One region of the Bacillus sp. Marseille-P3661 genome, then DNA from elsewhere that is predicted to be linked to it. Evidence: riboswitches for the same ligand, from Rfam matches in the RefSeq annotation. Region 1 holds a riboswitch; each other region holds the start of a gene.
The links. A riboswitch is a leader RNA that binds a small molecule or an ion and turns the genes downstream of it on or off. The one in region 1 is predicted to bind cyclic di-GMP.
Positions count from the first base shown of each region.

Region 2: it holds a riboswitch for cyclic di-GMP, as region 1 does, so the genes downstream of both, C1724_RS02395 (hypothetical protein) here and C1724_RS03805 (type II secretion system protein) in region 1, are expected to answer to the same signal.
Region 3: it holds a riboswitch for cyclic di-GMP, as region 1 does, so the genes downstream of both, C1724_RS02340 (6-carboxytetrahydropterin synthase) here and C1724_RS03805 (type II secretion system protein) in region 1, are expected to answer to the same signal.
Region 4: it holds a riboswitch for cyclic di-GMP, as region 1 does, so the genes downstream of both, C1724_RS25290 (DUF5667 domain-containing protein) here and C1724_RS03805 (type II secretion system protein) in region 1, are expected to answer to the same signal.

Region 1 is NZ_LT965953.1:847,136-855,560, forward strand. Features, by position in the region: gene C1724_RS03790 (GspE/PulE family protein) at 1-258, shown strand, start outside; gene C1724_RS03795 (type IV pilus twitching motility protein PilT) at 274-1,314, shown strand; gene C1724_RS03800 (type II secretion system F family protein) at 1,316-2,524, shown strand; cyclic di-GMP riboswitch class II at 2,608-2,691, shown strand; gene C1724_RS03805 (type II secretion system protein) at 2,814-3,266, shown strand; gene C1724_RS03810 (hypothetical protein) at 3,340-3,891, shown strand; gene C1724_RS03815 (prepilin peptidase) at 3,907-4,665, shown strand; gene pilM (type IV pilus biogenesis protein PilM) at 4,691-5,677, shown strand; gene C1724_RS03825 (hypothetical protein) at 5,677-6,288, shown strand; gene C1724_RS03830 (LysM peptidoglycan-binding domain-containing protein) at 6,288-7,376, shown strand; gene C1724_RS03835 (hypothetical protein) at 7,481-8,425, shown strand, end outside.
Region 2 is NZ_LT965953.1:532,114-540,538, reverse strand. Features, by position in the region: gene C1724_RS02420 (TIGR03943 family putative permease subunit) at 1-875, opposite strand, end outside; gene C1724_RS02415 (permease) at 891-1,898, opposite strand; gene C1724_RS02410 (Fur family transcriptional regulator) at 2,082-2,495, shown strand; gene C1724_RS02405 (chromate transporter) at 3,258-4,454, opposite strand; gene C1724_RS02400 (PadR family transcriptional regulator) at 4,474-4,782, opposite strand; gene C1724_RS02395 (hypothetical protein) at 4,963-5,691, opposite strand; cyclic di-GMP riboswitch class I at 5,980-6,068, opposite strand; gene C1724_RS02390 (STAS domain-containing protein) at 6,159-6,470, opposite strand; gene C1724_RS02385 (FapA family protein) at 6,488-8,425, opposite strand, start outside.
Region 3 is NZ_LT965953.1:520,110-528,534, forward strand. Features, by position in the region: gene C1724_RS02330 (diguanylate cyclase domain-containing protein) at 1-705, shown strand, start outside; gene C1724_RS02335 (PAS domain S-box protein) at 705-3,128, shown strand; cyclic di-GMP riboswitch class I at 3,510-3,596, shown strand; gene C1724_RS02340 (6-carboxytetrahydropterin synthase) at 3,790-4,608, shown strand; gene C1724_RS02345 (SDR family oxidoreductase) at 4,611-5,327, shown strand; gene C1724_RS02350 (ATP-binding protein) at 5,352-6,290, shown strand; gene C1724_RS02355 (alpha/beta hydrolase) at 6,271-7,317, shown strand; gene C1724_RS02360 (acyl carrier protein) at 7,330-7,569, shown strand; gene C1724_RS02365 (class I adenylate-forming enzyme family protein) at 7,562-8,425, shown strand, end outside.
Region 4 is NZ_LT965953.1:1,608,045-1,616,469, reverse strand. Features, by position in the region: gene C1724_RS07520 (PAS domain S-box protein) at 1-1,007, shown strand, start outside; gene C1724_RS07515 (GNAT family N-acetyltransferase) at 1,171-1,698, shown strand; gene C1724_RS26360 (HD domain-containing phosphohydrolase) at 1,649-1,798, shown strand; gene C1724_RS07505 (hypothetical protein) at 2,103-2,282, shown strand; gene C1724_RS26505 (SF0329 family protein) at 2,399-2,569, shown strand; gene C1724_RS07500 (SF0329 family protein) at 2,508-2,981, shown strand; cyclic di-GMP riboswitch class I at 3,174-3,259, shown strand; gene C1724_RS25290 (DUF5667 domain-containing protein) at 3,345-4,754, shown strand; gene C1724_RS07495 (DUF3231 family protein) at 5,013-6,047, shown strand; gene C1724_RS07490 (VOC family protein) at 6,300-6,683, shown strand; gene C1724_RS07485 (SPL family radical SAM protein) at 6,858-7,712, shown strand; gene helD (RNA polymerase recycling motor HelD) at 8,080-8,425, opposite strand, start outside.

The DNA.
Region 1 (8,425 bases):
TATGTAGAAAAACTATATCGCGGTCGTGGCTGTGGTAGCTGTAGAGATACAGGATATCGTGGCCGTATGGCGATTCAAGAAGTGCTTGTTATTGATGACGAAATCCGTGGTTTAATGATGAACAATGCTCCGATTTCAAAAATTCGTGACCATGCTATGCAAGCTGGAATGATTTTTTTACTTGATGATGGATTATTAAAAGCAAAACAAGGGTTGACCACGACTGAGGAAGTATTGCGTGTAGCTGTAGAGGATTAAAGGAGGGTGAGGGGAATGAAAGAACGATTAGATCAATTGCTTCGAGCAGCATTTGAGCTAGGTGCCTCAGATGTTCATATAACAGTTGGTGTACCACCTGTGTTTCGAATTCATGGTGAATTAAAACAATATGGAAAAGATATTATTAAACCAGCTGATAGTGAAGGTATGGCTCAATCAATTATTTCAGATAGTCAATGGCAGCAATTTAAAGATAAAGGCGAGCTTGACTTCTCATATGGTCTTCAGGGCGTATCTCGTTTTCGTGTAAACACATACCATCAAAGAGGCTGCATAAGCATGGCGATCCGGACGGTTCCGACGCAAATTCCAACGCTTGAGCAATTACAAATGCCGGAAGTTCTAAAGGACATTGCCAAAAAGCCCCAAGGTCTGTTACTAGTGACTGGCCCAACTGGTAGTGGTAAGTCAACCACATTGGCAGCTATGATTGATTATATGAACAAAAACATGCGCAGACATATCATCACGCTAGAAGATCCAATTGAATATTTACATAAGCACCGCTATTGTATTATTGATCAAAGGGAAGTAGGTTTTGACACGCAAAATTTTGCAAATGGATTACGTGCATGTTTGCGGCAAGATCCAGATGTGATTTTAGTAGGGGAAATGCGAGACTTAGAAACGATTTCAACAGCTATTACGGCAGCAGAAACAGGGCATTTAGTGCTAGGAACCTTACATACAACGAGTGCACCAGCAACTATTGATCGAATTATTGATGTATTTCCGCCTAATCAGCATGCCCAAGTGCGCATCCAACTAGCATCAGTATTGGCCGCAATTATTTCACAGCGCCTTTTCCAAACTGCAGACAAAAAAGGGCGGAAAGCAGCTACTGAAATATTAGTGAATACAGCAGCTATTAAAAATTTAATTCGCAATGAAAAAATTCATCAAATACCGAGCGTCATGCAAACTAGCAAAGCAGCCGGAATGCATACTTTGGAGATGTCAATTAAAGATCTAGTAGAACACAAATATATTACTAAAGAAATGGCCGCTCCTTATTTGCAGGAAGGAGCTTTATAGAATGGCTTACTTTCGCTACAAAGGTCGCAATAAAACAGGAAAAGTAGTTCAAGGGCGAATCAAAGGCGATTCGCAAAAGGAGACAGTTCAACAGCTCCGTGAACAAGGAATAGCGGTAACTTCAATTGAGGAACTAACTAGCATTTTATATAAAGAAATTAAATTATTTGAAGGTCGTGTAAAATTACAGGATTTTGTCATTTATATTCGCCAGTTTTCAACTTTATTAAAAGCAGGGATTTCTGTTGTTGATGCAACAAATATACTATCACAGCAAACAAACAGCAAAGTCTTAAATGCAGCTTTAGTAGATGTAGAAGAAGGTTTGCGCGCAGGTAATCCCTTTTCAGATGTTGCTGAAAAGCATCGCAAAGTGTTTCCGTCGCTATTTATCAATATGATCCGGGCGGGAGAAGCAGGCGGTAATATGGATGAAATTTTAGACCGTCTCGCTGTTTATTATGAAAAGCAGCATAATACGAGAGCCAAAGTTAAGTCAGCGATGGCCTATCCCATTGTTGTCGGGGGAATTGCCGCTGTTGTCGTCATATTTTTGTTAGCAGCAGTAGTGCCAACATTTGCTAGCATGTTTCAGTCATTTGGATCAGAGCTGCCGCTCATTACAAGACTTGTTGTGAATGCTGGGAATTACTTCAAATCCCTTTGGTGGGTTTTTATTTTATTGGTTGTTGCAGCTTACTTTGGATTTACCACATTGCAACGTAATCCAAAAACAAAATATTACATTGATTATGCACTTATAAAAATACCGATCTTCGGTAAACTACTACAAAAAGCAGCGTTAGCAAGGATGACACGAACAATGGCATCTTTATTTGCGACTTCTGTTCCTATTCTCCAATCTGTTGCCATTGTTGAAAGAATTGTTGGCAACGAAGTAGTCGTGAAAGTGCTTAAGGAATCAAGAAACGCGTTAGAAACAGGCCAATCAATGGTAGGTCCAATGGAAAAGCATTGGATATTCCCACCGCTTGTTACGCAAATGTTGGCTGTTGGCGAAAAAACAGGTTCTTTAGACGTGATGCTTGATAAGGTTGCTGATTTTTATGAAACAGAGGTTGATCATGCAACAGACCAAATTAAATCGCTAATTGAGCCGTTAATGATTGTATTTTTGTCTGTTGTCGTCGGTGGTATTGTAGCAGCAATTGCGATCCCAATGTTTTCCATTTTCGAGCAAATTCAATAGGCTTAACAAAAATTTCACATTAAAGAAATAAATTTCTATAGATAATCTAAACAATTCTTTATATAATAGATTTAGTTCGAAAGTATTATATTGGAAGCAATGAAGAATCGTTCGTAAATGGGCACTTGGACGATTTGGAGCTACTAGTGCAACCGGCCAGTTTTATTTATAGAGATAAATATTATTGGCCTTTTTATTTTCCCAAAAATACACCACAGATTTTCAAATAAATTGGCTATAAAAAGAGAAAATAGCCAAAACAAACAAATGATGGAATAGGAGAGAAGAAATGATTAAAAAAATGAAACAGCTGCTTAAGAATAACAAAGGTTTTACATTAGTTGAATTACTTGCAGTAATCGTTATTTTGGGAATTATTGCAGCGATTGCTGTGCCGAGTATTGGGAATATAATTGACAATAGTAAAAAGGATGCACATGTTGCTAATGCAAGACAACTAATTGAGGCAGCAAGATTGAAGGTTGCATCTGAAGGAATTAATATTACAACTACTGCCACAGAGTTACAAATGACTGATTTAGTTAGTCAGGGCTATCTAGAATCTGCTCCTAAAGATCCAACCGGTACAGGATCATATACTGCTGGGGAAGTTTATGTACAAAAAAATGCCACTGGAATTATAGAATATTCAGTATGGCTAGATGGAGCAAACCATGATATTGGATCGGATGGTACTGGTGTTAAAGCAGCTGATCTTGATCGCACTGATGTAACAGGATAAATTTGAATTGACCACCGCATCAACCCCGTTGATGCGGTTTTCCACATCTACACCAAAAGGAGGTTCCCACAACATGATTCTAAATATTTTTTCCCTTGATCCTAATCGCCAAAAATATCCCTTAACAGAAACATTTGCGGTGATTGCGATTATTGGAATTTCGTTTGTTGTGGGAAATATTTTATTAGCGCGTGCCATCGAAATTTCTGAAAAGCATTCCCATCTTTTCAACGTAGATGCGATCACTCGTGTAATGCCCATCTACCTTGTTAGAGAACAGCCTTCTTTTAGTAGGGATGATTACTATAATGAGCATTCTTTATACTATACAGATATTTCATTAACAACACTAATTCAATCGAACTATATTCAAGGTGGTTTGGATTCGGAATCTTTTGATTCGATAACATCGCTTGATCAAGTGTACGGTGATCACTCATACATAAGAGTAATTAAAGTTAAGGATCAGGTAATATATCAAATTTATTTAACAGCAGTTGATCAAAAACAAACTTCGATCATAAATACAATCACAAATCCAACGCTAGTAGGAGAAAAGTCTATACAAACAATGGTGCCGATTGATACACTTGATACGGAAGATGTTGTTCTACCCAAATATTAACTTGGAATGATACCTATGAATTTTATTTTACTTATCTATATAGGAATTGTTGGCCTTGTATTAGGATCATTTTATAATGTTGTTGGTTTGCGGGTGCCGCAAAAATTGTCGATCATCAAACCACGCTCTCATTGTCCAAACTGTCAACATGAACTAACAGCCACGGAGCTGATTCCTGTTTTTTCTTTTATATTACAAAAAGGAAAATGTAAAAGCTGCGGTATGAAAATTTCGTGGATATATCCAGTTTTTGAAATTATGACGAGTTGTTTATTTGTGTTGTCTGCGATTCTGATCGGTTGGACACCAGAGCTAATAGTTGCCCTGCTATTAATGTCCTTGCTAATGATCATTTTTATTTCTGACATTCATTATATGATCATTCCAGATAAAGTTCTGTTGTTTTTTGCTCCGTTATTTCTAATTGCTAGGATCATTATCCCGTTGGACCCGTGGTATAGTCCTTTTGTTGGCAGTGTGCTAGGATTCGGTTTATTGCTATTGATTGCGGTCATAAGTCGTGGCGGCATGGGCGGCGGCGATATAAAGCTATTTGCGGTGTTAGGCCTGGCGTTAGGCTGGCAAAATATTTTGCTAACTTTAATGTTCGCTAGCTTGTATGGGTCGATCGTCGGAGTATGCTTGCTGCTAAGTGGAAAAGTTAAACGTGGAGAGCCTGTACCATTCGGGCCTTTTATTGTGATGGGTGCGATAACAGCTTATTTTTTTGGACAACCTATTATTAAGTGGTATGCAGATTATATAAACGTATGATTCTTATTGGGGGTGAAAGTAGGCGGTGTTTACCAAGAAAAATCACAAAATACATATAGTCATTAAAGATCATGTCTTTCGTTTTATTGAATCTACACAAGCAAATCTTGAATCATTACAAACATATGGTGAACGCTATTTGCCGCCTGGTGTCATTCGTGAAGGGAAAATCATCGAACGAGAAACGCTAACCATGATACTTTCAGAAATAATAGATGAACTTAAACTGCGTGGCAGGAAAGTACAATTTTTTGTACCAGATGCATACGTAGTAATCCGGAAAATTCAGATCCCAGTTGATATTCCAGATGATGAAATAATGGGCTACTTGTTTTTAGAGCTAGGTGAAAGTATTCACTTACCGTTTGAAGATCCGCAATTTGATTATTCAATCGTTCAAAAAGGTGAAGAACAAACTGAAATAGTACTTGTTGCGTCCCAACGAAATTTAATCGAGGAGTACGCAACTGTTCTTAGAGATATAAAGTTAAAACCTATTGTTGTAGATGTATCATCTTTATCAGTATATCGATTGTTACATACTCTAAAAATGGTAGATCAGGATGAACATCTAATGCTGCTGCAGTTTGATATACAGGCTGTAAACGTAACAATTTTTCATCAAGATATACCTCAATTTACAAGGCATCTAAAATTGAATTTAGATCATGATTTATGGGAAGTTAAAAAAAGTGAAGATGGGATTCAAAAGTTATTTTGGATCGGTGAGCAAGAAGAAATTGATGGACAAATTCAAGATATTGTCACTGAAGTCGATCGGATGCTTAATTTTTACCGGTATTCTGTTAATCAAGGTCGAGTAGGTGTTAGCAAAATATTGCTAACAGGTGATTACCCTAAATTAGACTATGTAGTTTCCATCTTAAAAAAATCTGTGGATCTGTCTGTTGAGCAACTTTCTGAAGCTGCAACTAGCACTCGTTCCGGTGCAGAAATTCCGATGCGATTTCATGAGCTTGTCGGACTTGCTCTTAAAAGCGAGGTGCAATAATGCTTGTTGAAATTAACTTACTAGGAAAACCAGAAAAACGAAATCTCGCTCCCTTTGTGATCTTTACGAGTTTAGCAATATTAATAGTTAGTCTAAGTATACTAGCTTTCATGTTATATAAAACAACGGAATCAGAATTAACTAGATTAGAGCGGGAGCTACAATCTAAGCAACAGTTGCTTTCTGTATACGAGCAAAAAAAAGGAACTGAATCTGCAACAACAGCGGTCGATGATTTAATTGCAACGATTGAATGGGTGGAAACTTTCCCTACGCCAACGGTGCTTTTAATTCAGCATTTGACGTCATTGTTGCCTGAACGCGGCTTTATTATGAATTTTTCCTATAGTGATGATGGTAGTCTAGGTCTACAGGTCCAAACGGATACAAATCGTGAAATGGCTTATTACTTAAAGTCCTTGCTAGATTCCCCTTATATTAGCGAAGCGAGTTTAAATAGTTTGTCAACGATTCCAATCGTAGTTGAGGGAGAAGAAGGCAGTGGAACTTTTGAAGGAAATAATTATGTTCCTCGTTATACAGGTCAATTTCAATTAACAGTAAATAAAGATGCTTTAAGAGCTGAAGTCGAAGCGGAGGGAGAATCATAATGGCCCTTCATTTTACTCGAAAATTAACGCTGCTGCTAATTGCTGGTATTCTCGTTATCAGCGGAGCATTTGCTGGCTTTTACTATTCAAAAATAAAACCAACGCAACAAAGTATTGAAAGTTTAAAGAATAGCGTTGCGACTGAAGAAAAGTTATTAGCTGCTTATGAAAATAAAGTGAATGAAATCCAAGAAAAGACAGCACAGAACTCTACTAATTTGCAAAAAAAAGTACCGGTAAAACCGATACTTGAGCAATTTTTATTAGATTTAGAAAGAGCGGAAGTTGTTTCAAATAGTTTTATATCCAGCATGACATTTGGGCATGAAGATGTAACAGTGGAACCTGCGGGAGCGAATGGTGAGTCAACTCTAGAAAACAAAGTTGAAGGTGCCGGTCAGATTGACGAGGCACAGCAAATTCAAAATGGTGATCAACAAGATGAGCAATCTCCTAGTGTGGTAACAACCCCACCGCCTTCTAATCTGCCGCCAGGAATGAAACGATTAAGTATCAATTTATCTGTTCAATCGCCTAATTATTATGCGATGGAGACCTTTTTAAAAGCCATTGAAGATTTAGAACGAATCACGAAAATAGACACGCTTACATTTTCTGGACCTCCAGAGAGACGGACGATCATTGAGGAAGAGGATACAAGGTTGTCGTATAATCTGACAATTTCTACATTTTATCACCCGGGTATTGAGGAGCTGCAAAATGAGTTACCTCCATTTGAAGTTCCAGAGCCAGCTAACAAGCAAAACCCATTAGCTAAAGCTAGTAATGGGATAAACGAAGTTGCTGCAAAGGAACAGGTCACTCTAAATAGATCTGTTACTGTTGCAGGTTATCCTATTGACCAAGTTCCAGAACAAGTTGATGAGCTATTGCACCAACAGCAGGATAATGTGATTTTACATAAAGTGAAACCTGGAGAAAGCTTATACTCCATATCAGTTAAATATTACGATACGTTTAAAAAAGAATTATTTCTTCAGGAGTATAACAACTTAAAAAATAATATCATACATCCAAACCAAATTATAAGAGTTCCGATGGATAGCAGTTCTATTGTCAACAATTGACGAATAGTATTAAGAACAAGACGACAAATGTCTTGTTCTTTTTTATTTTCGTTATGTTAGCATTAATAAAAGTGCGCGAGCGAACCGTTGAAAGAGGTGGAAAAATGGACAAGCAGCGAACAGAGCGTATTTCGATTCGCATTAATGGTAAAGAAAAGAATCTATTATCTGAGGATGAATTGAATCAAGAGATCGCCGTAGCAAGTGAGAGTGTGCATGATGAACCAGGGGAGTTTGAGAAAACGTATGTCCTAGATAATGAAAATGACGAAGACTTTCAAACCAATATAATCGACTTTGAAGAAGTTCGTTTAGAAAGAGGCTATAATAAGACTATCAAAAAAAGAAAGTTCACGTCTTTACCGCCCCCACGGCATAAATTACCTAAGAAAAAGAAACGCCATACCCCGTTATTTAAACATAGACCTGCATTTTCAGCATCAAAAAAGATGCTGGCTGCATTAATATCAGCAATTATTATCGGTACGGGCTTTGGTTATATTGTATTATCATTATTTACAGATATTTCTGATTCGACTGAACCTCCTAGAGGTAATGTTCAACAAGCCGTTGCACCACCTAATCCAAGTGTTGAAAGCAACCAACCTTCACAAACTGCTAGTACGGCAGGAGCCGGCATTACTGAAATAGAAGCAATGGGTGTTCAAGTGATCCAAGGTGGTGCTTTCTCATCAGTGGAGGCAGCCAATCAGTTTGCCGCAAAATTAACAACAAATGGACAAGCGGCTGTAATAGTACCTGAATCGAATCCGGTGTTAATGTTTATTGGTATTGGGACAAACTCGACTGAAATTGGCGCGATAAGTGAGTACTATAAAGAGCAGGGACAGGAAATCTACGTAAAAAGTGTGAAGACATCAAGTGTAGATGCTAAATTAATAGATGAATCCTATACATCCTTCATACACAACGGACAGGATCTTTTTAAGTCGTTAATTACCCTATCAACACAGGCATTCACTGCTAGTAAGGTAGATGATAATAGTTGGTCTAGTCTTGAACAAAGCTATAAAAACTGGAATGGTGCA
Region 2 (8,425 bases), 320 kb from region 1:
TGAATCATGGGTAATTCTAACCCATTATAAGTTGTCATCGTTAAAGTTCCTTCTAATTCAAGCCATGTATCTTCTTCCAAATCTCCAACCTCTTGTTGAAACTCTGTTAAAAATCCGATAATACTAGCATCTGCTATACAATGAGTTACTAAAAACCTTGATACTACCACTTGATTAGGGTTAAGACCTTCTTCTTTATATACAAATCCCATTAAACTAATTTTTCTACCTTCATATTTTTGCGGTTCCATTCCTATTTTTTCATAATAGGGTTCAAATATAGAATCTTCCATCTTTAGGACCGCTTGTTTTGATAAGCTTTTCATTTTTTCATCAAAATTTTCTTGTGACATATAATTATTATTGATTATCGGTATTTCATCCAATTCGAGCAACTGTTCTTCAATTTCTATATTACTATTATCTTGTAAACTATTATCGTTACTAACATCACTACTACTAGAACCCTCACTTATAGCGTTTCCTTGAAACATAACCCCTTTTTTGGCAGCAATAGATGAATCTAATACGGCCGGAGCCAAGGAGAATCCTGTTACTAATGGAAAAATAATAATTGAGTAACTTACTAACTTTTTCGGAAAAGAAACTGAGTACCCATGATCGTGGTCATGGTCATGATTACAGTCTAACTTACATGCATCATGTTCATGATGATCATGCTTTGCAACTTCCCAAACTCGAAAGAGCTGAATAAAAAAGAAAAAAAGAAATATTGCCGCAGCAATCTTACTTATATCCTCATATTTTGGATTAATGTATTTATAAATATCACCTGTAATATGCAATTTTATAAATAAAAATGTAAAAGCTGCTAAAATAACTGCTCGTAAAAAATGTTGTGGATTAAACTTCATATCGATCACCCTTTACTAAAAGACATCTACTAAACTAACTAGCACAAATACAGTGAATGTAATTATTGTTAATAAAATGAAAACAAATTTAGTTTTAAAGACACTTAATAACATAATGGTGTTCTTCAAGTCAATCATTGGTCCATATATTAAGAATGCCAAAATAGATGATGATGAAAATACACTCCTAAATGAAGCGCCAATAAACGCATCCGCTTCCGAACAAAGTGATAAGAAATAAGCTAGCCCCATCATCACAATTGTTGAAGCAATGAAACCATCACCTAATAATAACAGTGATTTAGTAGAAACATAAGTTTGTACAAAAGCTGCTACAAAAGCACCCAGTATTAGGTACTTAGACATATCAAAAAATTCATCTATAGAATGTCTAAGCATATGTTCAATTTTATCGAAAAAGGGTTGTTGCTTGTTTTTTAATCTAGAATTAACATCAGAACTAATCACCGAGGGCTTTAACTGATTGTTTTTAAAAAATAAGCTGACAATTAATGCAATTGCTAATGCAGCCAGAAAACCTATCCCCATTCTTAAGCTAGCCATGTTTAAATCATTACCAAACGCCATGTATGTTGACAGAATTACAATAGGGTTGATAAGCGGGCCTGTCAGCATAAATCCAATTCCTGCATATATCGGAACTCCTTTTGAAATTAATCTTCGTACAATTGGTACGATTCCGCACTCACAAGCAGGAAATAATGCTCCGACAACACAACTCATTGTAATTGCCATTACTTTATTTTTAGGAATCCATCGTTTTATATGTTCTTCAGTTATAAAGATTTGAATAAATCCTGCAATTAAAACACCAATTAGTACAAAGGGTATTGCTTCTATTAATATACTTAGAAAAATGGTATTTAATTGCTTAAATGAGTTAGGCAACACAGTTCCTACATTTATCTCTATAACTTTTCCAAACGAAAGAAAATAGAGCAATACCCCTATCGCTGCTATACCTGTTAAATCAAATAAATGTGCCCTGATCCATATTAACATTTTATGATCCTCCAACTGTCATAACATTGAATTACTTACTAATACTCTTAAATATCATTATAAATCGTAACCATTACAGTTTTCAATCTATATTATTACTTGTCTTTACTCTTTATTACTCAATTTTGATATAATGTTTATACATAAGAATGAACTTGTACTATTTTTCAAAAGGAGTACTTTATGGATATTAATCAAGCAAATGATATATTAAAAGATAAGGGTTATAAACATACTGGAAAGCGAGAGTTGATTTTAGAGTTATTTAACAGCACAAAAAACTATTTAACTGCAAAAGATGTCTTTAATTATCTAGTCGAATCATACCCTGGCGTTAGTTATGACACAGTTTATAGAAATTTATATATTTTAAATGATATTGGTATATTAGAATCTACAGAATTAAACGGCGAAAAGCAGTTTCGGTTTCGATGTGATACAGAAAATCATCATCACCATTTTATTTGTTCAAAATGCGGTACAATAAAGTCTATTCATACATGCCCCATGAACGACATTACTAAAGAGCTAAACGGCTATCAAATTGATAATCATAAGTTTGAAATTTATGGACGATGCCCGGACTGCATTAATTAAGAAAAGTGCAAGCGCATTGGTCAGCCCCTAAGGGCTAGGCGCTGCGGCAGTACAAGTACGTACAAAATTATTTTAATAAAAATAAAGAGCGCAAAACATATTTAACAGGTTTACTTCAGAGGTGCAAACATTGAAAACACATAGGAAAGCGCACTTGAATTCACTTTATAATTCACAGTGCGTTTTTTATTGATTTATAAACATTTTGGCGAATTTTAATAACTTATCGTCTCCTAACTCACATAGTAAATCACAGGGTATGAAATAATTATTGGAGGGTGCTTGATTTTGCGATTTAGTATGTAGATTATAATTCAGTAACCAGAGTTATTAATAATAAGCGGAGATTTTTCGGTTAAACAGCAGGATAGAGCTTGGTTTGGGCTATATAAGCGGAGATTTTCCGATTAAGCAAAGCAAAGGTACCCATTTTTACGTTTTTCGAGTAAATAGGCGGAATCTTTCCGTCTATTCAAGCTATTTTCAGTACTATTTCCTAATTAAGCGAAATTTCTCCGCTTATATATCAAACTCGCTTTGGCATCTAATGAAATTGGACAACTTACGGGTGGTTTCGGGGAAAAATGAAAAGTAAAAAGGGCTTAGAGATATTGCATCTCTAATCCTTTTTACTGTGAAGTTTATGTGATTTGCTATTTGATTCGGTCTGCGATTTACCGTTTTGCACCTCACAAGTAAACCCGTTAAAAACATATTGCACTCTTTATTGTATATTTACATCGAAAGTATCTTCTTAATTGTTTATGACACTAAGGCCATAAGCGAGCCACCTAATGCCCCTACAACCACAATGATCCAAGGCGGTAATTTCCAAAACACAAGCATACTAAATAATATAGCAGCAAAGGCAAAATCAATAGGTGCTAAAATTGAACTGGTCCAAATCGGTTGGTAAAAGGCAGAGATTAATATTCCAACCACTGCAGCATTTACGCCCATTAAAGCTCCTTTTATTTTAGGATTACTGCGTAAAGAATCCCAAAAAGGCAATGTTCCTAAAACGAGTAAGAATGCTGGTAAAAAAATAGCCACTGTTGCAATTAATCCACCCTGCCAGCCATTCATAACTGCACCTAAATAGGCAGCAAACGTAAATAAAGGACCTGGAACAGCCTGCGCGGCACCATAACCCGCTAAAAATGCTTCTTCGCTTAGCCAACCTGTTGGTACAAATTCACGTTCAAGCAATGGTAATACAACATGCCCCCCGCCAAACACTAGCGAACCTGAGCGATAAAAGCTATCAAACATGGCGATCCAGCTTAAAGATGTCATTTCCCTTAAAATAGGCAATAGAAATAATAAACCAAAAAATAAGATTAAACATCCCACCGCGAAACGGCGCGATATTGGAAAGTTTATTCTTGAGCCATCATTCTCTTCGTGTTGTTTATATAATAAATAACCGATAAAAGCAGAAATCAATATTACCCCGACCTGTGTGAACGCTGTTTGCCATAAGAGTGTTGTTACTAATGCGAATAAAGCTAATGCCTTTCTTTTTAAATCAGGCGTAAGTTTTTGCGCCATTCCAAGTATCGCATGTGCCACTACTGCTACAGCAACTATTTTTAAACCATGTATCCAGCCAGCATCGCTCACATCAAAACCTTGAAGAATAAGAGCAAATACAATCAACGCAATGACCGACGGAAGTGTAAAACCAAGAAAAGATACCAGCCCGCCTAAGACTCCAGCTCGCATAACCCCAATCCCAATTCCAACTTGACTACTAGCAGGTCCAGGAAGAAACTGACATAAAGCAACTAAATCTGCATAGCTTTTTTCATCCATCCACTTTCTTCTTCTAATATATTCCTCATGGAAATAGCCAAGATGTGCAATTGGCCCTCCAAACGAGGTTAAGCCAAGCCTAGTAGAAACTAAAAGGATCTCTAATAAAGAATTAATTCCTTGTTTCTTACCATTATTATTCATGATTCATCCACCTTCTTATCTATTCTTTTATTTCTTTAAATAATTCATAAGCTTTCTTCCTTGCTTCGATTAGAACAGCCTTCCCCTTTTCAGTGGTCGTATAATACTTTCTTATTTTCCCTTCAACATTTCTTTCTTCTTTTAATAAAAGACCATCTGATTCCATAGAATGAAGAATAGGGTAAAGAGTTCCAGAGCTTATATTATATCCATGTTCCTTTAGTTCCTCGACCATCCAAACACCAAAAATCGGATGTTCACTTGCATGGTGTAATATATGGATATGAATAAATCCCAGAAAAAGCTTACGTAATACTTTATCTTCCAAGTCATCACCTTCATACAATTTGATATCGGAACTCAATATCGGAATGCGATATTGAATATAACATATAAAATTATGTTTTCCAAGAGTTATATAATAAATTTACATAATCTTTACACTGTATTAAACAAAAAAAGTTGATAGCCCATAAAGGACTTACCAACTTTTCCATCAGTTCCTTACTTATTTGTGTTCTTTTATATATTTAAAAATTGTAGACGGGGCGACATCAAATTGTTGTGCGATCTCTTGCAGCGTGTGCCCTTTTTCTTGATAAAGCCTTCGCCAGGTTGGAATCATTACTTTTATCCGATCTGTCTTTGTTTGTTTACGACGTAATTTCACTTTTTCACTGATATTTTTATAGACCGTATTGGAACTGACATGATATTTCTTAGCAATGCTTTCAAACGAAAGACCTGATTCATATTGTTCTATCCATATTTTTTGAAGGTGTTCATAAGTATTTCGCTGATTTTGGTCAGCTATATTTAATTCAGGATTGATTGTCTTCAGTATTATTTTCGGATGTAGATTGTATATCTCAGCAATACTATTTAGAGAATGTCCTTTTTTATACAAGGAAATCCATGTCCATTTTAAATCATTGATAATTGGGTTTAATTCTTTGTTAATATTCGTTCTGACTGTTGACTCGCTGACTCCATATTTTCTAGCAATTTCAGCAAAGCTTCTTCCTTCCAAACGGTATTCATTCATCCATCCATCTACAATACCTTTAAATGGGGATTTACTGCTCTTACTGACCTTATCCTTAATATACTTAGATATTGTCTCAACTTGTACATTGTATTGCTCTGCAATTTCTGAGAAGTTCAGCCCCTCATCATTATATAAACGAATCCACTCTTCCTCTAAATGTTGATATTGTTTCTTTCTTCCTCTTGTCATTTTACCGTCCACCGTCACTTTTTAGGTATATTACCTACGTTATAACAGTGTGACCTTCCCTCCTTACTTTTCAAAGGGTCCGATAAAAATGCGCAAGTACCTAAATCCTGCCCTTTACCTTGACAAGTTTATGCAAAAGCGAAGCCCAATAAACTAGAAAAACACGTAATTTGGCCAAAATGGCAAATTACGATGTCTTTTCTTATACTTTAATCCTTAAAAAAAATATACTTTCTTAAAGTACAAAAAATAGATACCCAAAAAAAGGTATCTATTTATACCAGTTTTTTCGGCAACCCGGCTACCATAGTAATTTTTTTTACGTTAGACCCGTGGCTTTGCGTCCTTACCTTTCGGAAAGTTTGCTATTATCGTGAAACCCTATTTATTTTAAGTATTTCATTGTGTTAGACTTAATAAATTATATACAAAGTCTAACACAATACAATAAAAATCAGACTGTTAATTTATACAAATACCTTTTCTCCTAGTATTTCAGGAAGTTGAATAATCTCAAAAATTTCAAAGATATCTTCACTAACATTTGAAATTGTAATTTCTGATTGATTTTCTCTTAAAGTCTTTACGAGATCAATTAATAAACCTATACCGGTAGAATCAATTAGAGGTACTTTTTCAAGACTCACATCTACCGCTTTTACCTTTAGCAGCATCGGTATTAATTCTTCTTTAATAATTTCCGTTCCCTCTATATCTAATTCTCCATCTAAATAAACCTGTAGGTAGTTATCTTTTTCTAATGTCATAAATTTAAGCATAGATCCATCCCCAGTCCTTAATATTCATTCACAATAATTTGTTCATGTTGATTTAAGCTTGCAATGATGTTCGTTTTGTCGTTAGTAAGTACATACCTTACGTTACCTATTAAGAGCACTGTACCTTCTAACGCTTTAGTGATGTGAATTCTTTGATCATGCGGTACAGAAACAACTGTCTTAGTACCGCTCATCGAACCTGTTTCATAAAGGGTTACCCCATGTCGTCCATAGACAACCCCACCACGTACTGCACCAGTTACTCTTAATTGACCACCTGCATGTACTCTTGTATTTATACAGCCTTTTCCAATAATACTAATATCTCCGCTACAGTATAGACTGCTATTAATCGCATCAGTTATTGTAATATAGGCATCTGGCTCTACTGGTATTTTACTAAACTCATGTAATTCTTTCATTTTCTGTGCCAAGTTTATTAACTGATCTAAATTAATAACTTGACTTGAAAGTGTTAGAAATATTTGTTTGTTGGCATTAGCTACCTGTAACCAATTTTCGTCCTCCAAGTACTTTTTGCCATCCTCAATTACCTTTTGATACTTTTTTATATACGATAAAAAATTCTTGAACCTTGTCTCCAATAAAATCGTAATAATAGGTTGCAATCCATTAATTTTAAAATCATTTGATTTAAAAGCTGGTGAATGGATTAATTGATTTATGGAAACAATCATCATTTCTAATTGACCATATATAACACCTAACAAATGTCCTAATTCTGCGATTAGCATATTGTTTTTCCCTGCAGATAATTCAGAGCCAATAACGTTACCTTTTACTACGATCGAGTTTGAAGTCGTTAAGATAGACTTACTCACTGATTTGTGAACAAAAATATCTCCACCGGCTTCAATTTGCATGTTATCTTCTACTTCACCAATAATTTCTATATCTCCAATAAACCGAATATTACCAGAGGCTAAATTCACGTTTTCCCGGTGAACTAGTTTCGGAACAATCATTGCTTTAACTAGCTGTCCTCTTTGTTCAATAATTGGCCGACCAGATTCAGAGGCTATCAGTCTGCCATCTAGTTCAACAACACCTTTTCCAATAACTAATTTAATCGGATAGCACTCTTTTACAGGAAGTACAGCATTTGTAACTGAAATTCCTGGTATCCCCTGACTAGGTGGATGAATAATCGCAAGAACTTTTCCTTTCTCAACAATCGGAATTAATTTCGTCTCTCTAAAATCAACATTACCTGATTTATCCTCAACAAGGCCATTTCTTGGATTTATTTCAACTTTTAATTCATTCCAGCCATTACTCCCCGGCTGAATATTCCGTCCTTTTGCAATTACAAATTTACTTCGTTCCGTTGCTGTAGTTGCCTTTATGATCTCGCTATGATCGATTCCATAATTAATTTGAAGATTATTTAGCTCTTCAATTATATCTTTATATTCTAGTGTATTAATAATTTCTTTTAACTCTTCGACTGTTAGTTCGATATGGTCGGATGGCTCTACGTCTTTTAATTTTCGAGTAACTTCGTAACCAGGCACAACCTCTAGTACAGCTGCTAAACCATTATTTTCAATGGTAACCTTCCACTTCGTTTCCTTCTTTGAAGGCTCATCTAATTGAATTTCCACCTGTTCCTTCTCGGTAATGACAGTAGAAGTCTCTTTGACTAGTTTGTTATTTTTATAAAGTTTTACACCATTGGAAATTCTGACAATAGGAAAATGATCAAGTGAATCTTTTACAAAGAGTTGATTATCTTTGATCCACACTTTTCCTGCCAACTCGGTTTCCTTTATATTCTGATCTGTTTTTGAATGACCTTCTACATGTTCTTTTATTTCTATAGGTTCATCAAATGAAAAAAAGTCCATTTCCTCAAGTAGCATCGGTGTCTTGTTTTCATCATTTTCATGCAAAGTTAATGGGTAATCGTGCTCTTCAATGGTTTTAACTAAAGA
Region 3 (8,425 bases), 330 kb from region 1:
AGAGCTTTAAGAGGAGAAGAGGTTAAGCATCAACAATTAATATACAAACCAAATGGTGAATCTGCTCAATTTCATTCAGTAAATGGTAAACAAATTACAAGTAAAACCGGTGAGATTATTGGTGCGCTTGTTGTTATTCATGATATTACCGAACAAAAACGAGCCGAGCAAAAAATAAAGTATATGGCATATCATGATAATTTAACGGGGTTACCCAACTTAAGATTTTTTAAAGAAAAGGTATCCGGTATCTTGGAAGTGGATTACCAAAACAAAACTTCAAAGCCGTTAGCCATCATGTTTTTAGATTTAGATGGCTTTAAAGCGGTCAATGATAATTTTGGACATGACATGGGGGACTTGTTATTAATAGAGGTTTGTAAGCGTATTACTGCATGTTTACCTGATAGCGATTTAGCTGCACGGATAGGTGGAGATGAATTTACAATATTACTTCGAGATATAAAAGCTAAAGAAGATGCTATTGCAGTTGCACATTCTATTATCAATAAAGTTGGTTATCCTTATGACATACATGGAAATAAACTACAAGTAACTACAAGTATAGGTATCAGTTTCTATCCTTATGACGGTTCGGACAAGGGAACATTAATGAAGAATGCTGATACCGCGATGTACACAGCTAAGAAAAATGGAAAAAATCAATATTGTGTTTTTCATGACATTAAGGGAGATCGAAAATAATGAAACAATTTGTGAAAAGAATAGGAAAAGATGTTTTGGCATTTTCAAGTTTATTTGATTTCATGAAAGACTTAATTATTTTAGTGGAAATTGACGGCGATTCCTATCGATATGTATATGTGAACCAATCAGCAGCCAGTGTTCTAAGTTACGATGGTGGCATTTACGGACAACGGATCGAGGATGTAGTACCTAAAGGTCGAGCAGAGCTATTAAAACAATACTTTAAAGAGGTTCAAACTACGAAAAAATCAGTAGAGTACATTGAATCCATCGAAACTAAAAATGGTACTTTTATTGGCGAAAGCTCTCTTGGCCCCATTATAACAGAGGATGGAGATTGTCAATATATCTTGGCTATTACTAGAGATGTAACTGAGAAGATGCAAAAAGAAATGGAACTGTTAGAAACTAAAAGAACGTTAGAAAAAGAGCATAAAAGGTTAACTTCCTTGGTAGAAAACAATGACGATGCTGTATTTGAATTAGACTTAATGGGAAATTTCACTAGCTCAAATGCCATCCTTACACAAATAACAGGTTATAGTGAACAGGATTTGATTGGCAGCTCCTTTGTTCCATTGATTGATAAAGAGTATTTAAACGATACACTTTCACACTTTGAACGAGCATTAGCTGGAATTAATGAAGAATACGAAACCTGTATTCAGAATAGCCACGGCGAGAAAATTTATTTATTGGTAACAAATATGCCGATTAATATTGATGGAATGCTTGACGGAATCTACGGAATTGCTAGAGATATTACCGAACGAAGAAGGATGGAACGACTTTTGGAGGAAAGTGAGCAACGGTATAAATCGTTATTTGAAAATCACCCTGATGCAATTTTTTCTTATGATTTGTATGGGAATTTCACTAGCGGAAATGCTGGTGTAGAACGTATTTCCGGATATTCTAGCGAAGAATTTTTAGGGAAATCTTTTATCCCAATGATGGTACCTGAGGATGTTGATAAGACGTTATACCATTTTAATAAAGCGATTCAAGATAAAAAAACGGAAAGCTATGAGGTGGCCTTACGACATAAAGCTGGACACCGGGTTGAACTGTTTGTGATGAGTATTCCCATAATTGTTAATGATGATGTAGTAGGTATATATGGACTCGCAAAAGACGTAACTGAAACAAAACAAGCACAAAAGGCTTTAATCGAGACAAAGGAAGAACTTGAAGTTTTTTGGAAGTATACAGTTGATCCTGTTTTTTTTATCAATACAAAAGGAGATATACTCAAAGTAAATCCTGCATTTGAAAAAACGTTTGGCTTTAGTGAAGATGAAATAGTTGTTCAAAAGTGTACTATCGTTCCAGTTAATCTAAAAATTGAACTATTAGAAATCAGCGAAAGAATTAGTAATGGAGAAATTATTAGTACTCATCAAACAAAACGTATAACAAAGCATGGGGAACTTCTAGATATTATTTCGTCTTATACACCAGTCCGAGATGAAAGTGGAAATATAATCGGAGCAACTGCTTTTTACAAAAATGTTACTGAACATAAAAGAGCAGAAAGAGAACTTATCAAGAGCCAAGAAAAATATAGACTCATTACTGACAATGCATTTGACATTATCAACATAATCAATCCAAATGGAATTATTGAATTTGTTTCTCCATCTAACGAAAAAATACTTGGTTATCCAACGGAAGACTGTATTGGAACTCCCTTTTTAACACATGTACATCCAGAAGACCTATCCCTTTTAGAAAGAGAATTTAGACGCCTTTTAGCTGGTGGAGAACCATGCCCGGTTGAATTCAGGGTTTGGCATAGGAATGGTCAGATGATCTGGATGGAAGCAAACACAACCCCTGTCATTGAAGATGGAGAGGTTAAACAATTAGTTACGATTGCTCGTGATATTACAGAGAGGAAAAAACTTAGGGATGAATTAGAGAAGGCTGCATTCTATGATTTCCTATCAGGTTTACCAAATCGTCGTACCTTCGATGATAGATTAGAAATGGCGATTCACCATGCAAATCGTTCGGGGCAAAAGGTTGCTGTCATGATGCTGGATGGGCGAAAGTTTAAGCAAATAAATGATACGTATGGACATGATGCAGGGGATGCTGTTATTAAAGAAATGGCAAGGCGACTGCAAAAATGCGTACGAAAAACAGATACTGTCGCCCGGTTAGGTGGGGACGAAATGGGTATTATTTTACCTGAACTGACTTCGGTAGAAACTGCTGAAGATATTGCGAGAAGAATCATAAAGGCATTTGAAGAAGCAATAGATTTTAATCATGTAAAAATTAATTTAGGGGCAGGTATTGGAATTTCTTTATATCCAGACCATTCAAATGACAAAAGGCAACTGGTAAAATTTGCTGATATGGCTTTATATGATGCAAAACAAGCTGAACATACTGAGTATAAAATATATAAATAGACTTTAAATCCTAGTAGGAAGTAATTCCTACTGGGAGAATCATTCTTACAACTAACAAATAGAAAATAAGAACTACTGGTGATATACAAACACTTGGTATTAGAAATAAAATAAAGATACAAAGTTAACGAGGAGACAGTGTAGTGTATATTGTCTAGGTCGATAGAAAGTCTACTAAGGTCTTGTTGTTCGACGAAAAACGACAACAAAATACAAAAAACCACTTCACCTTTCTATTATTTCATGTTAAAACTATATGTATAGTAATAATGTTATATTTACTTTTTAGGAAAAATGGTCAATATTCACTAATTGACGCAGTAGTCATTTGTCGATGAATTAATTAAAAAGCACTAATAAATGAATACGTACAACTGTTACCTACGATAATAGCAAACTCATTGAAAAATGGGGACGCAAAGCCATTGGATCTAAGGTCTATGTGACTATGATAGCCAGGTTACCGAAAAGGGTTCGATTTGTATCTGTTGAAATATTGCATAAAGTGATATCCCAACTATTCAAGTCCACCAACTTTTTGGTGGACTTTTTACTTTTCTAAAAATACTGAATATAAAGAACTTTAACTGAATAGGCGTTCTAGGCCAATCAGTTTGAAAGAAGATCATGAGTCGATAACACTCTGGGGAGATGACATACAATGCTCTATTTATCACGAAGAATTGACTTTTCAGCGATGCATAGTTACCGAATTACCGAATGGTCTGAAGAAAAAAATAAAGAGGTTTTCGGTTTGTGTAGTAATGCTAGTGGTCACGGTCATGATTATAAATTGGAGGTCACTGTAAAAGGTAAGTTGAATTCAAGAACTGGAATAGTTGTTAACACCGTTGACATTAAAAATTTGGTCGGTGGTCTAGTTGAAAGAGAACTCGATGGAAAGTTTCTAAATAAAGAACATCCGTATTTCAAAAGGAATATTCCAACTACAGAAAACATTATCACTTATTTATGGAATGCTATTGCTCCCCAATTAGAGCACTGTGAATTGCATAAACTGCGGTTACATGAAAATCCTTATTTGTATTCAGAAAAGGGAGATGAAACTATGGTTAGCTTGACTAGAAAATTCCACTTCAGTGCAGCACATCGTCTACACAGTGATCAGCTTTCAGTTGAGGAAAATATTAAATTATTTGGAAAGTGCAACAATCCAAATGGTCATGGACATAACTACTATCTTGAGGTTTGCATTAGTGGTGTGTTAGATCCAATTACAGGAATGCTCATTGACTTATCTCATTTAGATGAAGTGGTTGAAACAGTTGTACTTAATAAATTTGACCATAAACACTTAAACTTGGATACTGACGAATTTAGAGATCTAAATCCTACTTCAGAGGTTGTTGCAAAGGTGATTTATGAAATGTTGGCTCCCCATTTACCTAAACTTCATAAGATTGGATTGTGGGAAACGGACAAAAATTATTTTGAATATTATGGATCGGATGTGAACTAATAATGATGATAGATATGACGCAATTGAAAGATCAAGTGGTTGTTATTACAGGAGCAAGTCGCGGAATCGGAAGAGCAACTGCTGAGCTTTTGTATAACTATGGCGCAAAGTTGGTTCTAGGATCTAGAAATATTGAAGACTTAGAGAAAGCTTTTCCAAGTGAAGATGCTTTAGTCCTTCGTGTTGATGTAAGCGATGAAGAGTCAGTAAAACAATTCCTAGATCGTAGTGTTGACCATTTTGGTCGTGTAGATGTTCTCATTAATGCAGCAGGCTTCGGTGTTTTTGATAGTGTGCTAGATTCTGAAACAAAAGATTTTGACAATATGATTGCAGTAAACTTACGCGGTACCTATTTAACTTGTAAATATTTTGGAAGACATATGCGAGAGCATCAATGCGGTCAAATCTTAAATCTGGTATCAATTGCTGGAACAGTAGCATTAGCAGGGAATGGTGGCTACACAGCTTCTAAGTTCGGGGTACGTGGTTTGACAAAAGTTTTACAAGCTGAATTAAGAAGGGAAGGAATTCGGATTACATCAGTCTTACCAGGCGCTGTGAATAGTTCGTTTTGGAATGAAATTGAACCTAAGCCAGATGTCTCAAATATGATTCCGGTTCAATCGATTGCAGAACATATATTATTTCTATTGTGCCAACCCAAACAATCTGTTGTTGATGAAATCACGATAATGCCTCCTGCCGGCATTCTATAAAAAGAAAGGGTTTGGGAGAAAGACATGAAACGATTGTTCTCAAAGTTTTTTGAAGAACCAAATAAAAACGATGAATTAATCCCAGCCATTACTCTTCCGCAACTCGCTGAACTTAATTCCTTTAAAGAAGTGCAAAAAAGAGCACTAATAGGCTGGATAGTTTATCGTATGGCAGAGGTGTCTGAGTTAAACAGCGAACAAAGAAACGCATTGTTTTACCAAGCTTTTACGATAACTTCTTTCGAAGATATTATGGATGAAACAACCCGAAATTTGTTCCATGTAGCAAGCCTAGCGGTGGAATGGTTACAAAGCAATGCTCTAATTGAAGAAGAAATGAAGGGATTAAATTTATCAAAATTGCATAATGATGCACTATCCCGAGTGTTAAGTGAGGTTCATTCAGAAACTATACTTAATAGAAATGAAATAGATGAGTCGAAAAAGGTATGGGAAGTCTATAGAGATGTAATCTATGCCGCGACACAAGGTGGATTCTTATTAATTGAGAAGGATAAGGTTGAACACTATATGCAAGGTGAACTTCTTTGTGAGACCTTGATTCAAGAAAGAGCAGATATTCCTAAAGCTAGAAATCTAGCAAAAAGTGCATTTGAAGTAGCAGGATTAAAAGTTTCCAAGATGATGAGTTATAACTTAATTGTTTCAGAAGCGGTAACGAATATTTTAAAGCATGCTGAACATGGAAAGATGTTCATTTATAAGGATCAAGACGTTTTTCGGGTAATAGTTGAGGATAAGGGACCAGGCTTTTCGCTTAAACTCCTGCCAAAGACTACACTTATGGCAGGCTTTTCTACAAAAGAGTCATTAGGACAGGGGTTTACATTGATGATGAAAATTGTCAATCAGGTCGTGTTAGAAACCTCATCAAATGGGTCGACGTTAATTTTAATACTAGATAGAGCAGGTGATGAAAGAAATGATAATGATAGAGTCTAATCCAAAAAGTACAATTCAAAAGACATTAGTAACAGCTCGGCTCATTGAAGGTTTTTGGGATAGATGGATTGCACACGGAGTAGATCAACAAGTTGCTTGTCAAGCAAAATACGCTATTGAAGATCTAAATGATTGGATCAATTATTTTAGCAGTGTTGCTGAAGAACATAAAATGAATGCTATTAATTATGAAGAAAAGGGATTAACTGAAAAAGCGGAACTTCAATATCAGTTTTCCGGATTGTATTATAACCTAGTTCAATGGATTTTTCCTGAACGGTTTGAGGAAAAACTAAACTGGTATAAGCAATCCCTTCGGATGTTTGCAAAGGCTGACAAAATATCTAAGATATCCTGTCATAAAGAAAGTATCCATATTGGTGGCCGCGAGTGTGCTGGAAGAGTACGGATACCAAGAAACTCAAAAGGAAGTATCATCATCATTAACCCTATTGATTCGAGTAAAGAGGAATTATTTACGTATGAAAAACATTTTCTTAATTTAGGCTTTGCTACTGTAAGTTTTGATGGTCCTGGACAAGGAGAAACATTTACTTTAAATGGATTAAAGGCCTCGACGGACAGGTGGAATTTATTTATTGATAGCATAATAGCATTTACTCAACAAAGATTACCCCAAAACCCTATCTTTTTATTTGGTACAAGCTCTGGCGCTAGCTGGGCAATTAAGGCTAGTCAACATCCAGATGTAAGAAAGGCAGTGGCTGTTAGTCCACCAGTTAGCAATGATCCTATCGTACTACCAAATTATTTCGCAGAACGATTGAAGTCAATCTTAGAGCATGGTCCAAATATTGTTCCTACTATCGATGAACTAATAACTAGTAAACCTACTCTGCTATTTCATGGAAATAACGATGTTATGGTTAAAAATGATGATATTTATCAACTATATAATAAATTGCCTTATGGTAAAAAATTGATTGAATATGAGAACGAAACACATTGTTGTAATGGAAAGCTTGAAGAAATTCGTGAGTTTTCTGCACAATGGTTTAGTAAATAACAGGAGGATAAAATGACATTTGAACATTTTAGACAGATAATCTCTGATACTAGTCATGTTCCAATCGAATTAATTAAAGAGGACTCTTCTTTCAGGGATCATTTAGGAATTGATTCTTTACAAATGGTTAATTTGTTGATTGAGATTTCGGAGAAAGTGGGAACTGGTTTAGAAAAACTAATCGGATTGGATGATTTATCAACGGTTGGTAAACTCTATGACTCTCTTACGAAAGGAATTGAATATGAATAGTCTATTTAATAAGTTTTTAAATCCCTCCTATCATGACAAATTAACTTTAAGTACATTTTCAGGAGATTATACCGGTGGAGATATCGCTAATCATACTGAAAAGATCATCTCATTTATAAATAAACAGTTAGATATTGAAAATAAAAGAATTGTAGTCCTTATGCCAAATTTGTTTACGTATTTTTCAACAGTTTTGGCAGTGAACAAGCTTGGCGGGATCGTGATCCCATTAAGTATGCAGTATCGAAAAGATGATTTTTTATCCGTTTTGTCATTTGTTGATCCGCATGCGGTTATTACGAGCCCTGATTATCAAGATGGTTTTTTTTCTAAAATGATCTATGAGTGGTCACATTCAATGAATAAGGAGACAACAGTTTTTTATTTAGATGAAGAAGAAAAATGTTGGGAATATTATCAAACTACTGGAGTTGCCCGACCGAATGAAACGGAAGATGTAGAAATCATGTTTTTCACGACAGGAAGCACAGGTTTACCTAAAGGATTAGTTTCACACTGTACAGAAGTTGAAAACTTTGCGAATACTTATATCGAAATTAAGGGATTATCTGAGAAAGATAGCTTGTTTTTAAATCCACCGCCAACATCATTAATAGGAATTGGAGCTTTTATTGCTGCCCTAAAAACAGGTGCAAGAATTGCTTTTCCTGAACAATTTGATATTCCAAAAATGGTTAAGTTAATCGAGCATACTACGTCAAATACAATCGATAGTACGCCATCGATCTTTAAAGCATTGTATAGTTTTGGCAAACACATTGATTCAGAAGTTTTTAGAAACATTGAGGTATGTACGCTTTCAGGTGAAATGATTAACGAAGGCTATATTGATCAC
Region 4 (8,425 bases), 760 kb from region 1:
ATTTTGATGTAAAGTTTAGGAGCAAAAATGGGAAAATTATAGATGTGGTTCTTTCTGCAATTCCTATTACTTATATGGGGAAAAGTGCGATTTTAGTTAGTTATCGAGATATCACAGAGCGAAAGAAAATGGAACGAGCCTTGAAAGAAAGTGAAGATCGTTATCGACGCTTAGTAGAGAATTCACCGTTAGGGATATTGGTACATCAGAAAGGTATTATCCAATATGTCAACTCAACAGCGTTACAATTATTAAGGATTGAAAAATCAAAAGAAATTATTGGTAAACACATCCATAATATCATCCATCCGGATTATAGAATGATTGTATCAAAACGAATTGAAAATATAGAAAATAATGGTCAGTTTACTCCATCAAAATACGAAAAGTTTGTTCGCTTTGATGGTCAGGAGATAGATGTTGATGTGAATAGAATACCAATTCAGTTGAATGGAGAATCGGCTATCCAAGTAGTGTTTTGGGATGTTACTGAAAAAAAGAAAGAAGAGGATCTAATTCGATATCGAGCCTATCATGATCCGTTGACTGATTTACCAAACCGGCTTAAATTCCAACTAGACCTAGAAGAAGAGATTAACAAAGATACAACTTTTACAATTATGTATTTAGATCTGCATGGACTAAAGACAGTGAATGATTCCTATGGTCATCAAGCTGGTGATGTTGCCCTAATAAAAGTTACAGCCCGATTAACTGGAGTTCTGGGTTCGAATGGTCTCGTATATCGTTTAGGTGGAGATGAATTTGTCATCGTTCTTTTTGGACAAAAAAGTGAAGAAGAAATAAGGGAAATAGCAAACAGTATTGCTGAAGTCATCAAACAGCCCATTTCTATAACAAATATCCTTGTACAAATTACTACCAGTATTGGAGTTGTCTATTATCCTGATCATGGAGTAGATATGGATTTGCTCCTTCGTCATGCAGACATCGCAATGTACCATGCTAAGAAAACCAATACACTTTTTAAGATCTATGATAAATGATCATGGGTCAGAGGTGGGTCATGGGTCAGAGGGACAGGTTCATTGACCTTCTTAAAATGTAGAGCGGGTAACCTATCCTTGTGCATCACCCCTACGGGTATTTTTAATGTGGGACACTGGACCTGTCCCTCTGGTTTCGCAATACTATGGTGCACTATTTGAGGTGATAAGTTTGAAGATAAGAAAAGCAAGTAAAGAAGATGTAAAAGCTGTAGCAAGAGTCTATGTTGATGGCTGGAAAACTACTTATCGTGGTTTAGTACCAGAAGATTATTTGAATGGATTATCGTATGAAGAATCAGAACAAAAATGGCTTTATTTTTTAAACACTGAAAATGACCCCTTTATATATATTGCAATTAGTGATGGAGGAAATGTTGTAGGTTTTGCAGCGGGGAAAAGTATTGACGATGAACTCTATGATGGAGAATTATACGCCCTTTATCTATTAAAGGAATGTAGAGGACTGGGTGTAGGAAGACAATTGTTTTCAGCTGTTGCAAAGCATTTTAAAGAAAATTGCATTAATTCTGTATTGGTGTGGGTAATGGAACAAAATAAATCTGGTCTGGGTTTTTATGAACGTATGGGTGGGAAGGAATATCTTCGCAGAAAAAGTGAGTTTGGTGGAGTGGCAGTTGATGATGTTGCTTATGGTTGGAAAGATGTTTCTGTTTTATTCAACGGGTAGAACGAACATACCGTTTTATGCCCGGATTATGGCAGTCGCGGATACTTTTGATGCTATGACATCACAAAGAATTTATAGAAATACCACTAATATGGAGTAGGCTGTGATTCAAATAAAAGATGGGAAAAAAAGTCAGTTTGATCCTGAGATAGCAGATGCTTTCTTAGTGTTAGTCAATAAGGATAAGCTAGCAGTTCAGCGATTGGTATGTGATTATAGGCAAGTTGAAGTTAGGTTTTAATGAATGATGGACGGTAATAATTAGAAAGGAACGTTTTAAGAATAGTATTTACCAGAAGTAGGGTCTTATTACTTTTACTAGTATTGGAAAGAATTTGTGTTACTTTTTTTTGAAGTGGGACACTGTATGAGTTGACCCCCTGGTTCCTGTAATAAAAAAATACATGTTTATATGGGAAAATGATAATCTGTCAATTAGAATAGATAAAATTGTTAAGACCACTACATTAGAAGCCAATAGTAGTGGGTTAATGGCATCATATGTAACGGTTCATTTAAATGAAGCTGAATTAGAACAACTGATAAATGCGTTGAATGAAGCAAAAGGAAATTTAAAGGCTTAACTAAGCCTGTTAAAAGAATGCTTATTTATGTACTAAACCGTCCCTCTGTTCTGCTAAAAGACAGGATTGGTCAAGAAAATATTTAATAAATGTAAAGAAAATTACTGGAAACAGAGATGGTGATTGGATTGCAATGGAGTAAGACGAAAACAATATTAGAAAATTTTTTATGTGATAAATTAAAAGGACGTATTAAGATCTATGCAACGGTATATCGGAATTTCCATGATGGTCCAAGTAGGGTATGGATTACATTCGAAAAAAAAAGAAATACTAAGTGTTTCTGATGTTACATATGCAATAGCGCATGTGAAACTATATCAAAAGATGAAAGAGAAAAAGAACCTTAAAGGAATTCCTTATGATGATGATGTGGAGGTAATGTTTGCTTCTGAAGAACGACAACAACTAATAAAGTCCTCATCTGACGCTGAAGAAATCATGATAAATCAAAACATTTTTGAAAGTTATTTTCTTTATGCAGCCTTTATGGAATATGCTACTTTGTCTATTGATGAAGCGATGAATTCAGAAAATATTATTATTAAAGCTTATTCAATGTTAGATAGAAGGTTAGGTAAAAGAAGATTAGAAAAATTAGAATTGACCCAAGAAACACATCCTTTGATTGCGGACTTTTACAAGATAAGATGCGATGTTGAAGGATTAATGAGTGGTTCAGAGGGACAGGTCCATTGACGTCTTAAGAAGTAGGGCGGGTAAACCAGTCACTATATACCTCTTTTTATACCATTATTGGTATTTTTAGAGTGGGACACTGTACCTGTCCCTCTGGTTTTTTGGTAAAAAATAATACTATTCAGTTCCCTGTTTTTCTTATATATTATATTCAAATAGTGATGAGCGAATATGTGAGTTAGTTCGTTCCTCATTTGAAAAAGGCAAATCTATCGAAAGGTAGAGACTGCAAAGTTACAGATCTACGGTGAAAACACTATGATGGCTGGGCTACCAAATGAAGAATGGCGAAAAGACTCAAGTTTAATAGAGTTAATTCGAGATTCTTCCTTTACAAAAAACTGTGCTGGAGGGATTTTTTTTATGTTAAAAAATTACTTTTTATTCAATAAAAACGTTCGCAATGTACTTGCTACTAGTATGGTTGCGACAGCTTTCGCGTTCTCTTTAGGAACTATACAGGCTTTTGCGGAAGAAAATGAGCAACCAACTGAAACACAAGTAGAAGAAAGTGTACAACAAGATCAAATAGATGCAACAACTCAAGAATCAACAACAGACGTAGTTGTAGATGAAGTAACAGAATCTGAACTAGCAGATGAGACAACAGTACCTGAGATTGAAGAAGAAGTGACAGAAGATGATACTTCAGAGGAGTCACAAACAATAGAACAATCTGAAGAAGATACTTCTTCACTTTTACCTGGTGACTTTTTCTATTTTGCTAAAAAACTAATGGAAAATGTGCAATTGGCTTTAACATTTGATGGAGTAAAAGAGGCAGAATTGCTAGCTGCATTTGCAGAAGAGCGAATTAAAGAAGCAGAATCCTTACTTGCTCAAGGTGAGGAAGAATTAGCTAATGAGATTCTTCAACAAGCCATTGAACAACAAGAATTGGCATTGGAAAAATACGAGCAATCTCAATCATCTGAAGAAGCAAAATCTGTTACTGAAGAACCAACAGAAACAGTAGAGGGCGATATTGCACAGGAACAAGCTCCTGTTGATTCAGTGCGTGCCGCACTTGAAGCTAAATTCGCTGCTAACTTAGTTGCCTTACAGACTGTATTAGATAAAGTAGAAAATCCGAAGGCAAAAGAGGCTTTAGCGAAAAATATTGTAAAAGCACAAGAAAAATTTGAAGAGAAGGTAAATAAAAAATTAGCCAAGTTAGAAGAAAAAGAATTAAAGGCAGATACGAAACGTGCAAAACTTGAGACTAAGTTAGCATCAGGTGAACTAAATGAAGAAGAATACAACGAAGAACTAGTTGAACTAAATGAAGAGTTAGCAGAAGAAAAGGCTGAAGTCATGGAAGAAATTAATGAAGAGACCGATGAAGTTGTGGAAGGTGCTCTTAAAAAAGCAAAAAATGTAGATAAAGCTAAAAAAGAAGTACGTAACGAGGACAAAGAAAACGTGTCTGACCGTGAAGACGATGCACGTAAAAAGGCAGAAGAAAAACGTGAGGCTGTAAAAAAGGAAGAAGAAGCAAAGAAAAAAGCAGAAGAAAAGCAACTTGAAGAAACTAAAAAAGCCGAAGATCGTAAGCGTGAAGAAGTGAAGAAACAAGAGGAAAAACAACGCGTGGAAGCCCAAAAACGGGCTGAAAAAGAACGTGAAGAGGCTAGAAAACAAGAAGAGAAAGCAAGAGAAGCGGCAAAAAAAGCAGAAGAAAAACAACGTGTGGTTGCGAAAAAACAAGAAGAAGCAGCGAACAAAGCAGACGAGCGTAAACGTGAAGAAGTAAAGAAACAAGAAGAGCGTTAATATGAAAATGTTAAAATTCAACGTGAAGAAATAAAGTGATGATGAATAATTTCGACAGAGAGTAGGTGGTTAGATGCCTACTCTTTTGTTATGTGAATGACGAATTAAATGTGTGCAAGAAATAAAGATACAGATCCCCTTATTGGCGACTTATTTTTGTTATTCAACTAAATGGCTGCTCAGTAAAATAAGGGCATATCGAATAGGACTTTATAAATGGGGGATATTAACTATTAATTTGAATTAGGGGTGGCCTAAATGGAAACAATTAAGCCAATTAAAATTGGGTCGAATAAGATTAGTATGAATGAAAAACTAACATCAGCTGAGGTTGGAAAACTTTGGGCAACATATATGGGAAATAGTATGTCAAATTGTATTTTAAGCTATTACCTACAACATGTTGAGGATAAAGAAATTAAAACCTTATTAGAAAATGCATATAAATTAACTAAGGAACTCATGCAAACCATTAAAGGAATTTTTGAAAAAGAAGATTTTCCTGTTCCAAGAGGTTTTAATGAAGAGGATGTCAATTTAGGTGCACCAAGATTATTTGAGGATGAATATTACGTACATTATTTAAAATATGCTGCAAAAGCAGGTATGAGTATCTATAGCGTAGGTTTGCCGCTTGTTTATAGAAAGGATGTCAAAGAGTTCCTTACTTATTGTATGAAGTCTGTTATGGATTTAATGGAACAGATTAAAGAGCTTCTAATGAATAAAGGACTAGTCATTAAGCCGCCTATTATCCCAATTCCAGAAAATGTTGAATTCGTTCATAAGGATTTTTTAAACGGTTATTTTGGACATGTTCGCCCTTTGCATGCACTAGAAATTGCTCATTTTTACGATAATATAGAAAATAATGTTACAAGTAAAGCACTAATTATGGCATTTACTCAAGTTGTGAAAGATGAACAGATTCGGCAATTGTTTGAAAAAGGTAGAGACATGACAAGCAAAAATATTGAACTGTATATGAAAATACTACATAACGAAAACTTGCCATCGCCATCTTTTGTTGATGATTTAGTTACTACATCAACATTTTCACCGTTTTCAGATAAGTTAATGTTATTTCATAAGATGGATATGTTTTCGATGAAAATACGAGCTTTCGGGAATTCAGTAGCTGTGAATGGAAGGCATGACATTGGACTACTTTACTCTAAATCGTTAGTGAAAATTTCCGCATTTGTCGAAAGTGCAGCAAAAATTATGATTGAGAAGGGTTGGATGGAACAACCCCCAAAAGCTGCTGACAGGGGGAAATTAGCATCATCTTAATATCGATTTCTTAAGTTCAAGCTATAAAAGCTAATTAAAAAAAGTATGTATTCTTATAATTGAGGCAGAGTTAAACCAGGAGTTGCAACATTGGCAGCTCCTTTTTCTTTGTTCAAGTATTAAAGAAGGATTTGATCGAAAACAGAAATACCTCTGTTGTGGAATGGTCCTGTCTTTGGTATTTTTAAAGTGGGACACTGTACCTGTCCCTCTGGCTCGCACATAGAAAATATCAAAGGAGACATAAAACAAATGAAAATCATAGTTACTAGTATATTCGTAGAAGACCAAGACAAGGCACTGAAGTTTTATTCAGACACGCTGGGATTTGTTAAAAAGCATGACGTTCCGGCCGGAGAATATAGGTGGATTACACTTGTTTCTCCAGATGAACAAAACGGTACCGAGCTTCTACTTGAACCGAACGCCCATCCAGCCGCCAAAGAATATCAAAAGAAGATATTTGCCGAGGGCATCCCAGCAACAATGTTTGGCGTTGAAGATATCCATAAAGAGTATAATCGATTAATGGAAAATGGCGTGAAGTTTACAATGGAGCCAACAAAAATGGGTGAAATCACAATAGCTGTTTTTGACGATACATGCGGCAACCTTATTCAGATAGCGCAGCAGTAACATTATTTGAGGTCACGAATACATACAGATGGACTAATTAGCAGAGGACATCGTGTTCTAAATTATGAGAGGTATTACTTTTGGATGGGGCGTGGCTTATGCCACGTTAACTATCCGACATATGCTCAATCTCCAATTACAACAAAGCACTAAATAAAGAGAGGTGCCTTCCAAATGGGAATTGAAGTAAAACAAATACTTGCAAAGAAAATCCTTACAGAAACAAAAGGTTATTTAGATGTTGGCTTCACACATTCATTGAATCCTTATAGTGGTTGTGTGTTTGCTTGCAGGTACTGCTATGTAAGAGAAATGCCAATTCAAAGATTCAATAAACTCCCTTGGGGGGAATGGTTGGACATCAAAACAAATGCATCAGTAAATTACCGTAAAGAAATTACCAAACTTCGAAAGAAAAATAATCCCGTAAACATTTTTATGTCTTCCGCAACAGATCCTTACCAACCCATTGAACGTAAAGCAGAAATTACAAGAGGGATTATAGAAGAAATGATCGAAAATCCGCCTGATTTTCTTCAGATCCAAACACGAAGCCCACTCGTTACAAGAGATATAGATGTGTTAGTAAAATTGAAAGAAAAATGTAAAGTCCTTGTATCGATGACGATTGAAACCGACAGGGAAGACATCAAGCAACTATTTGCTCCAGTGGCTCCTGGACTTAAATTACGGATAAAAGCCTTAAAAGAGGTTCATGATGCTGGAATTTCCACTCAAGCTTCGATTTCTCCCGTTTTACCATTTACCCCCGACTTTCCAAAGGTATTGGATGGGATTGTGGACCATATTTGGATTGACACTTTAAGTATTGGGGATGGCTTGATGGGTAAACGTTCAGAGAGATTAGGAATGCCACAATTATTTCAAGAACATGAACTTTCGCAGTGGTACCAAAAAGATTTACATGTAAGAGTGGAAAAATATTTTAATAAGTATTTTCCTAGTGAGATAATTCGTGTTTCAAAAAATGAAGCTTTTCCAAGGAAAGACTTAGCATTAAATATATGAGGAGAAAAATACATTCTTAAGAATTAATTTATATAAAACAGCATTATGGTACAACTAGTTCAACAGTAGTGAAGAATTGTTAGTGGGGGAGCTGGTTCAAGGGCCTATAAATTACCTTTATAAAAAGAGTTAGGTTTTAATAACCAGTGGGGATGAAGATCCCCCCACTGGTTGAGTTTCACTTTTTCACTCTTTAACAGGCTGTAAATGATTAACAACAATTTCTTCAGCCATCCTATTTCATGATACTTTCGTTTGGTTGTTCATTACGGTAATCAACACACGAGTAACCAAAAGCACCCAATACTTGATGCAATGTATTGTACAGCTGTTAGTGTGGATTATTTTTGCTTAATCATCAATTAAGTCAAGTTTGGATATAACCCTCTCGCAATACGTCTCGTAAAAATGGGCTCGGTTCACCTACGCTGTATAGCTGCAAATCATGCATGGCTCTGGTGCAGGCAGTGTAGAAAATTCTGCGCAAGCTGTCATCACCGTATACATGCTCTGATGCATTATAAATGATGACGGCATCGAATTCGATACCTTTGGATAAATACGACGGTATGACAACGACTCCTTGTTCATAATCAATCGAGCTGCTTTTTAAAAGTTTAATTTCATCGATGTTGGACAGGGCTTCATATGCAATTATACTTTCCTCAGCAGATTTGCATATGATTGCAATACTATGAAGCCCTTGACTTCGC